Regions from separate parts of the Bacillus thuringiensis genome, predicted to be linked through region 2. Evidence: riboswitches for the same ligand, from Rfam matches in the RefSeq annotation. Region 2 holds a riboswitch; each other region holds the start of a gene.

Region 1 (3,290 bases), 2.1 Mb from region 2:
GTACTTAACCATTTCTGGCTTTCTTGAACTAAATCTTTATTTACATCTGGAACAGCTTTAATTAGAAGATCAGCAGCTTCTTTCGGTTCCTTAATTGCAAAATTATAACCTTCTGTCGTTGCACTCATAAACTTTTTCACAAAGTCTTTATCTTGCTTCGTATGTTTTTCACTCGTAATAATAACAGGACTATAGAAATCAAGCGCTGGATCTAAGTCCTTCACCATAATCGTATTTAACTCTTTTCCTTGACGCTTCGCTTCAATACCATCCCAACCGTAATAAATCCATTCGAAATCTGCATCACGGCCGATTGATTTAAAGAAATCTGTTTGTCCTAAGATAATTTTTTCAACTTTATTAAAATCAGCTTGATGCTTATCCATAATCGTCTTTAATGTCGCTTCTTCCGCTGGTCCTCCCCAGCCGCCATAACGTTTACCTTCAAAAGCTTTCGGTGACGTCATATTATCTTTCTTAAGCGATGCAAAAGCTGAAGTGTTATGCTGAATAATCGCGCCTACAGACACAACAGGGATCCCTTCCACACGAGCTAACGTTACATTTTCTTGTGCGCTTATTGCGAAGTCAGCTTTTCCTGATGCTATCATTTGCTCTGCTGTTACATTGTCACCTGGTTGAATAATTTCTACATCTAATCCTTGCTTTTTGTAATAATCTTTCGCTTGCGCTACATATAAGCCAGTATGATTCGTATTTGGAAACCAATCTAATACTACTTTTACTTTTTGATCTTTACTTGCGCTTTCTTCTTTCTTCGCCGGATTACATCCAGCCACACCTACTGCTAATAAGGCAGCTAACATAACTTTTAAACCTTTTTTCATTTTCTGCCGTCCTTTCTATATATCCATGGTGCTGTTATTCTTGCCATAAACTCTACGATAAAATACAGGCATAATGTCACCATAACGATGATTGCTGCAACACCAAATACTCGGGCAGTCAAAAAGGATTTTGTAGCCCTCGTAAGCATAACCCCTAATCCTTCACTTGCACCGAGCCATTCTCCGATAATTGCCCCCATTACGCTATATGTAACTGCAATTTTTAAACCTGAGAAAAAGTATGGGAGCACTGCTGGAAATTTTACTTTCTGGTAAACTTGCCACTTTGTCGCCTTCATTGTTTGTAACAGCTTCAACATGTTTTTATCTACTGTTTGAAAACCTTCTAAAATACTAAGCGCAATTGGGAAGAAACAAACGAGTATTACGACCATTACTTTTGGCAACATCCCATATCCAAACCAAATAATAAATAGCGGTGCAAGTACAACGATTGGAATTGTTTGCGAAATAACGAGCAATGGATTTATTAAAATACGAAATAACGGTATAACGTCCATAATAATTGCGATGCTCGTCCCCAATAAAATTGCAAAGAATAGTCCAATTATAACTTCCTGCAGTGTTTGCATCGTATTTGGTAATAGTAAATCTTTCATCCCAATTAATTCTTGAACAATGGCAGAAGGCTTTGGTAAAATCCACGGTTCGATTTTAAATAATGAAACAGATCCTTCCCATATTGCAATGAGAAGGATAAGCCAAATAGTTGTAATAAGTTTAGATTGCTTCTGGTTTTTCATATTCATCACGGTACTTCCAAACCTTTTCATCTATTGTTACACCAGTGCTTGGACGATAATGGATTTTAATAGAAGTAATCACTTCTTCTGCTCCAGCATCGACGCAAGCTTGTTGCGCACGTTTAACGACATCAAGAAGTACATCTAATTCTCCTTCCAAAGTTGTTTCCATTGCCCCTACTTCATAACGAACTCCCGATTGTTGCACAACTTCAATTGCTTTATCGACAACAGAATATACATCTTTCGTTTTCGCTTGTGGTACTACTGAAAATGACATTGTAACTTGTTGTGACATAATAAAATCCCCCTTATAAAATTAAATTTCAAAAATAAGAAAAGGCTTTCCTACTGCGTAGGAAAGCCTTGTATGCAAGTTATTATAGAATAACATATGCTACATCACTTTAAGTAACTCCCTACGCTGGCATTATCCAGATCAGGTTGAGGGTCGATGTTTACTTACATCCTCTCAGCCAATTGGCTCCCCGGTCCTTAATTCGTTTTCATTGTAGCATGATTTATTTTATTGAACAAACAAAAGCATGCATAATCATTTCATTATTTTTGGAAAATATCCAACTTTTTCACCATGAGCTAATAACTGCTGTATAAATTCTTTATTGATTGCTGGTACTATCAATTCTTTTTTCTTAATCCATTCATTCGTTCTACGTGTACCCATTACAATTTCAGATTGCTGCGCTCCATCTCCTGCAACTTGAGAAGCAATTAACTCAGCTACTACTTCATTTCCCTTCGCTAATTCAAGTCCGGTATTTACATATTCTGAAAGTGGAACCATTTCAAGATTGTATCCACACTCTCCAATTAGCTGTATAAATTGTTCAAACTCAATTTGATGTGGATGACAGATGTGCAACGTTTCTCCATCTATTTGTGAATCTTGTACATACGTTACAATTGATTTACTAGCAAAATCAATTGGTGTGAAATCGATTCCCCATTTCACATTAGGAGCTTGTCCAATAAGTAGCATCGCTTTAATAAGACGATAGAATGCGTTTCCTTCGATATTTTGTTGGAATACACCTGTCTCTGAATGACACGCTAAGTTACCTGCACGATAAATATTTCCACGGACACCCTCTTGTATCGCTTTACGAACAAGGTTTTCTGCCTGTAATTTGCTATCAGAATACACATTCTCTAACTCTACATCGTAATTAAAATCACCTGTTTCCACATATGTGTCCCATTGCTCTATTGCTAATTCTATCGGAATACCAATTGTTGAAATAAAGTGGAATGATGCTCCTTCTTCCGCTAGGGCTAACATACGACTCGTTCCTTGCACATTCACATTTTCAAACTGGGCTACATCTCCAAAATGTCTTACATCTGCACCGCAATGAATCACCGTATCAACTTTGGAGTGAATAAATTTATCCTCATCCATACCAAGATACTCTGCCCCAAGATCACCAGGTACTGCTGTTATGCGTTGCAACCATTCTTGACTTATATCTTTAAAGTAATTTGTTAATGTATTAACAATTCTTTGTTGTATATCTTGCGTCGGTCTTACTAAGCAATAAATATGTGCTGTTGTATCTTTTAATAATTCATACAATATATGTGAACCTAAATAACCTGTAGCTCCCGTTAAAAAGATATTTGAAACTTTGCTGTCTGTCACTTCATTTATACGGGAAAT
Region 2 (3,290 bases):
CCAACTCATCACGCTGCACTAAAGCTGTTCCGCTTACATGGCCTTGAAGTTCATGGGATTGATATGAATGAGGATGGTATTGATACGAATGAAGTTGAAAAAAGCTTGCGTGAAAAAGATTTTGATTTTGCATATTTAATTCCTTCTTATCATAATCCAACTGGTATTGTTACGAGTTCAGAGAAAAGAACGGAATTGATGAGATTATTCTCAAAATACAAGGTTCCTATTATAGAGGACGGATTTAATGAAGAATTACGTTATTCAGGTTCACATTTAGCTCCATTATTAACGTTTGCTGGAGCTGGCAATAATGTGATTTATATTAGTAGCTTTTCAAAGGTACTTTTCCCTGGTTTACGTGTAGGCTGGATTATTGCAGATAAAGAGCTGATTCATTATTTAGAAAGCGTAAAAAGAGCAAGAACGATTCACACATCTACGTTAGATCAAGCTGTTCTGTTTCAATATTTACATGAGGGATATTTTGAAAAATATTTAAAAAAGGCAAGATCTGTTTATAAGAAAAAATATGATTTAGCTGTCGGGGCATGTAACCAGTACATTCCTTTCAAAAGAATGACTGGAGATGGTGGACTTCATTTATTTATAGAGCTAGAAGAGCATATGAATGCTCGCACACTTTTACAAAAGTGTTATGAGAAAGGCGTTACGTTTTCACCTGGAGATGTTTTTTACTCTGGTGAAGAAGGAACGAATACTTTCCGATTAGGATTTTCACGCTTGAAAGAAGAAGAAATAGTTCGGGGAATCAAAATAATTGGTGATACAATAAAAAATGAAATTTGGAGTTGAGGGAATGAGAATTGGCGTTATTATGGGCGGGGTATCGTCTGAAAAGCAAGTATCAATTATGACTGGAAATGAAATGATCGCACATTTAGATAAAAGTAAGTATGAAATAGTTCCAATTACATTAAACGAAAAAATGGATTTAATTGAAAAAGCGAAAGACATTGATTTTGCATTGCTCGCATTACATGGAAAATACGGAGAAGATGGGACAGTTCAAGGAACACTGGAGAGTTTAGGGATTCCTTATAGCGGAAGCAATATGTTATCTAGCAGTATATGTATGGACAAAAATATTTCGAAAAAGATTTTACGTTATGAAGGTGTAGAAACACCAGATTGGATTGAACTTACAAAAATGGAGGATCTAAATCTTGATGAGTTAGATAAGTTAGGATTTCCATTAGTGGTAAAACCAAACTCTGGCGGATCGAGTGTCGGGGTGAAAATCGTTTACAATAAAAATGAATTGATCTCAATGCTAGAAACTGTATTCGAATGGGATTCTGAAGTAGTAATTGAGAAGTATATAAAAGGTGATGAAATTACATGTTCCATTCTGGATGGAAAACAGTTACCTATAGTTTCAATTCGACATGCAGCCGAGTTCTTTGATTACAATGCAAAATATGATGATACTAGTACAGTTGAGGAAGTTATCGAACTTCCAGCAGAAATTAATGAACGTGTAAATAAAGCATCACTTGCTTGTTATAAAGCATTAAAATGTAGTGTTTATGCAAGAGTTGATATGATGGTGAAGGACGGAATTCCATATGTAATGGAAATTAATACATTACCAGGGATGACACAATCAAGTTTATTGCCAAAAAGTGCAGAAGCAGCGGGAATTAGTTATAGTAAACTATTAGATATGATTATTGAAACATCATTAAAAGTGAGAAAAGAAGAAGGTTTTTAAGATAGTTATATAACGAATTCTTTTGACAGTTTCACGAAGTATGCTATGATGAATACATTATAAAAACAAAATATTTATCCACTAGGGGGGCCTTTTATAGGCTGAGATCAAATGTGATTTTGAGACTCTTAGTACCTGATCTGGTTAATGCCAGCGTAGGGAAGTGGGAAAGACGTTGCTATTTAATGAGTAAATAAATACTGTCAATTTCACTTTCTTTACGCCTGTAAAGAAAGTTTTTTTATTTTACAGCTTTAATAATTGTGGATAAATACTTATATTTTATACATTATTGGAGGGATTTTAATGACTTTTTCACAATCATTACGTAAAGAAGTAGATTCAATTTGGGAAGCGAGTTTTAACCATCCTTTTGTAAAAAAACTTGGTGAAGGAACGTTAGATTTAGCTAGTTTTCGCTATTATGTGCTTCAAGATTCATATTATTTGAGTCATTTTGCTAAAGTACAAACTTTAGGAGCTGCAAAAGCTCTTGAATTAGAGACGACAGCTCGTATGGCACATCATGCTCAAAATACATATGAGGCAGAGTTATCTTTACATGAGAATTTTGCTAAAAAGCTAGGGATAACAAAAGAAGAAAAAGATAATTTTATTCCTGCACCAACTGCATATGCGTATACTTCACATATGTATCGTGCTGCGTATGAAGGACATTTAGGAGATATCATTGCAGCAATTTTACCTTGCTATTGGTTGTATTATGAAATTGGTGAACGCTTAAAAGAGTGCCAGCCGGAAGAGCCAATTTATAACGAATGGATTTCTGCTTATGGATCTGATTGGTTCCGTACGCTAGTTGAAGAACAAATTACACGTTTAGATACTATCGCTGAAAAAGTAACAGAGGCAGACCGCAAGCGTATGAAACAGCATTTTATTATTAGCAGTCAATATGAATATTCATTTTGGGAAATGGCTTATACATTAGAAAAATGGCCAGTGGATACAGACGTAAAAGATGTAATTGGATGAAGAATAGATGTAATGTTATAGATAGGTATGGATAATATCTATCTATATATATTTCTTATCAAATTTGCGCAAAGTCGATAGTGCTGAGGAAATGCTGAAATGGCATATCGATAAGTTAGCTAGTTTAATTGTCTACGCATTAAATGGATAAACTACTGTCACATATATTTTACAATAAAACGGATATGTTACTAAGCTAACTTCAGATGCACAACGTAATGAGATGAAATTTTACCTTGAACGTAAAGCTTGGAGGTATGAAGTTAAATAAGAAAAGAAACCCGCACTGTTAGCTGTAACGGAGTTGTTTTTTCTTTGCAGGAATTTCTAAATTACCATGAAGTGCTGTTAACACAATATGCAAATATGCATATTGTGTTTTTTTGAGTTCTTTTTGTGTTAAAATCAAATATAGAGATATGGAAAAATAAAGAAGTAAAAGCAGGAATATCCAATGAATTTTGAGAGGTGTTATATGTTTACAAATAAGAAATTAATTCGATTTGGTTTATCATTGTTTGTATTTTTAGGAATCATTAATTTTACAATCAGCTATTTC
Region 3 (3,290 bases), 1.7 Mb from region 2:
TTGCCCGTATGAATGACCTGTGTTTCCCATATGACCTACTAATTGTCCAGTTTGTACTTGATCACCAGTTTGTACAGTGCGATCCTTCATATGGGCATAAACAGTTGTATATAATTTCCCATTGATTTGATGCGCAATGAACACAACATTTCCATAGCTAGCTGAATAATAAGATTTCACAACTTTACCTGCAGCAGCAGCTTGGATAGAGACGTTCCCTGGAGCGGCAATATCTATACCATAATGCATTTGTTCCCAGCGTATATCAAAGGTTGAGCTAATTCTTCCTTGAGCAGGGAATTTGAAAGCAGCTGGAATAGATGAAGGTTGCTCTGTTTTAGCTTGTGGTTGATTTTGTACTACATAGTGTTTTGCTACATATCCGTATCCTGTGCCAAAACGAATTTTATACCAAGTTCCTACAGTTTCTACTACTTGTACTTGTGTACCGTTTTGTAATGAACCGAGTAGAGCGCTACTTGTACTAGTGTTGCTACGTACATTCAGATTAGGTGTTGCAACAGTATATTTTGTATTATTTTGAACGGTGATTCCTTTTACTAAGGGCTGTGAACCATTAGAAACGAATGCTTTTTGTACGTAACCTGTTTGGCCATTGTGTGATATTTTATACCATTCGCCTTGATCTTCTTGAACGGTAATGAACTTGCCATTTGGTAATACATCTAAAATGGAAGATTCTAAATTAGGTTCAGAGCGAACGTTTAATGCATTAGCATTGACGATGTATTGATCATTAGATTGAAGTTTGTTTTTTAGTAAAATAGCATCTTTTTGTACATAACCTACTTTATTATGAACAGATACTTTATACCAACCATTAGTTGTTTCAAGGATGTTCACTTTTGTATTAAAGCGAATTGTATCAATTGATGTGCTTTTTACGTTATCTTTTGTATGTAATGCTACTTGATCGACTTTGACATACCCAGTTTTAATATTAGATAATTGTTCAGCGTTTGCTTTTTGTACATTTGTTTCACCCATAGAAGGAAGTAAAGAAGCAATCGCTACAGTAGTTGCTGTTAAAGCAGTAGCTTTCATATTCATGGAATAGAGACCTCCTCTAGTTGTATAGTTGTAATTTTATTATAGTATAAAGATATAATATAGTGGGTGTATTCACATAAATGTAATATGAAATCAATATAAAAATAAATTTTTTGAGGATAATGATTCCCTTTTATACAATTAATTGGGGTTTTATTTTCTAAAATAGAATGTATGTATTTTATAACTTCAATATTTTGTTGATAATTAAGAAAATTAAAACAGTTGATGATGTCTTATTAGGGTGTTATACTGACAGTGATAATTTTATAGTTTGCTAGGAGAGCTGGTGTTGCCAGCTGAGAGTAGGCCGTAAGCCTTTGATCCTTTTTATTACCTGATCTAGATTATGCTAGCGTAGGGAAGCAATTCGGACACTAACAATGAGTCCCCGTTTCTTTGCGTATAGAAACGGGGCTTTTTTATTTGAAAATTTCATATTGAAACCACTAGGGGTGCTTGATTTGCTGAGAGAGGAATAATCCTTAACCCTTATAACACCTGATCTAGGTAATACTAGCGAAGGGAAGTGGAACATCGAATAAATGTATAATTTTATTTGCTGTAACCACTTCTTATATATAGAAGTGGTTTTTTATTTAGATACATATATTGAAAGGGGATAGAGAAATGAAATTTTGCGATAGATTATTAGAAACTGTGCAACCAGTTTGGGAGATGAGTCATAATCATCCGTTTGTAGTGGGTATGGGAGATGGCACGTTAGAAAAAGATAAATTCCAGTATTATATTATTCAAGATTATTTATATCTGCTAGATTATGCAAAGTTATATGCGATTGGTGTTGTAAAAGCAACGAATCCACAAGTAATGGGAAAGTTCGCTGAACAAATTGATGGAATATTAAATGGCGAAATGACAATCCATAAACAATATGCAAAAAGACTTGGAATTTCTATAGAGGAGATAGAGTCTGCGAAACCATCTGCTAAAAATTTAGCTTATACAAATTACATGATGTCTGTATCTCAAAATGGCACACTTGCGGAATTAATAGCAGCGCTTCTTCCTTGTATGTGGAGCTACTGGGAAATTGGAAAGCGTTTAAATGATATTCCTGGAGCAAGAGATCATGAGTTTTTTGGTGAGTGGATTCAAGGATATAGTTCGGAAGAATACGGTAATCTTTGTATTTGGTTAATAGATTTATTAAATGAAATGGCAGTTGGAAAGTCTGAGAAAGAACTAGATAGATTAGAGGAGATTTTCTTATATTCCAGTCGATTTGAATATTTATTCTGGGATATGTCCTATCGTAAGGAGATGTGGGGATTTGAGGAGGAAGAACATACTACAGTTTCATAATGTTTCTTTTCATTACGATGAGAAACCAATCATCCATGAATTAAATGCTTCTATACATGAGAAAGAGTTTGTCAGTATTATCGGACCGAGTGGATGTGGGAAAAGTACTTTATTTCGCCTTATTACAGGCCTAGAGAAGGTAAGTACTGGACAGATAGAACTGACAGAAACAAAGCACCATCCTGTAGGGTATATGCCGCAAAAAGATATGCTTTTGCCGTGGAGAACAATTATTGAGAATGCCGCCTTGCCGCTAGAGTGCCAAGGTGTACAGAAGAAAGAAGCACAAGTAAAGGCAAAGGAACTGTTATATAAATTTGGTTTACAAGGATATGAGACAAAACATCCGAAAGATTTATCTGGTGGTATGAGGCAACGCGTATCTTTTATCCGAACTTTATTAACGGGCGGGGAGATATTGTTATTAGATGAACCGTTTAGCGCGTTAGATGCTTTAACGAAGGCCTCTTTACAAGAATGGTTGTTTGAACAATGGCAAGAGTGGGAAAAAACAATTTTATTCATTACTCATGATGTTGAAGAAGCGTTATTTCTTTCGAACCGAGTTTTAGTAGTGGAACAGCAGCCGATAACGACTTTGACTGAGCGGATTGTACCGCTTGATCATAACAGAACACGAAAAGATTTATATAAACCGGAAGTGTTAGCGCTGAAAGATGAGCTTCTTAGTATGTTACAAAGGCAGGTACTTGTGTGATGAACCGATTGAAAGAATTAGTTCCTGCTATTACACTTTCTAGTATTTTACTTGCTGTGTGGGAAATAGGAGCAAGAATTGTAGATGAGATGTACATTTTACCGTCACCGTCTGCGATTGTAATGAAGATATGGAAACTAAAAGACATATTATTTACGGTTCATTTACCTGCAAC

Evidence for each region. A riboswitch is a leader RNA that binds a small molecule or an ion and turns the genes downstream of it on or off. The one in region 2 is predicted to bind thiamine pyrophosphate.
Region 1: it holds a riboswitch for thiamine pyrophosphate, as region 2 does, so the genes downstream of both, AC241_RS02225 (MTH1187 family thiamine-binding protein) here and tenA (thiaminase II) in region 2, are expected to answer to the same signal.
Region 3: it holds a riboswitch for thiamine pyrophosphate, as region 2 does, so the genes downstream of both, tenA (thiaminase II) here and tenA (thiaminase II) in region 2, are expected to answer to the same signal.

Annotation. Positions count from the first base shown of each region.
Region 1 is NZ_CP012099.1:424,639-427,928, reverse strand. Features, by position in the region: gene AC241_RS02235 (ABC transporter substrate-binding protein) at 1-848, opposite strand, end outside; gene AC241_RS02230 (ABC transporter permease) at 845-1,618, opposite strand; gene AC241_RS02225 (MTH1187 family thiamine-binding protein) at 1,590-1,910, opposite strand; TPP riboswitch at 2,012-2,113, opposite strand; gene AC241_RS02220 (non-ribosomal peptide synthetase) at 2,166-3,290, opposite strand, start outside.
Region 2 is NZ_CP012099.1:2,485,892-2,489,181, forward strand. Features, by position in the region: gene pdxR (MocR-like pyridoxine biosynthesis transcription factor PdxR) at 1-816, shown strand, start outside; gene AC241_RS12780 (D-alanine--D-alanine ligase) at 821-1,735, shown strand; TPP riboswitch at 1,809-1,914, shown strand; gene tenA (thiaminase II) at 2,042-2,731, shown strand; gene AC241_RS12790 (DUF3937 family protein) at 3,186-3,290, shown strand, end outside.
Region 3 is NZ_CP012099.1:750,374-753,663, forward strand. Features, by position in the region: gene AC241_RS03880 (SH3 domain-containing protein) at 1-1,071, opposite strand, end outside; TPP riboswitch at 1,341-1,452, shown strand; TPP riboswitch at 1,513-1,616, shown strand; gene tenA (thiaminase II) at 1,702-2,397, shown strand; gene AC241_RS03890 (ABC transporter ATP-binding protein) at 2,366-3,115, shown strand; gene AC241_RS03895 (ABC transporter permease) at 3,115-3,290, shown strand, end outside.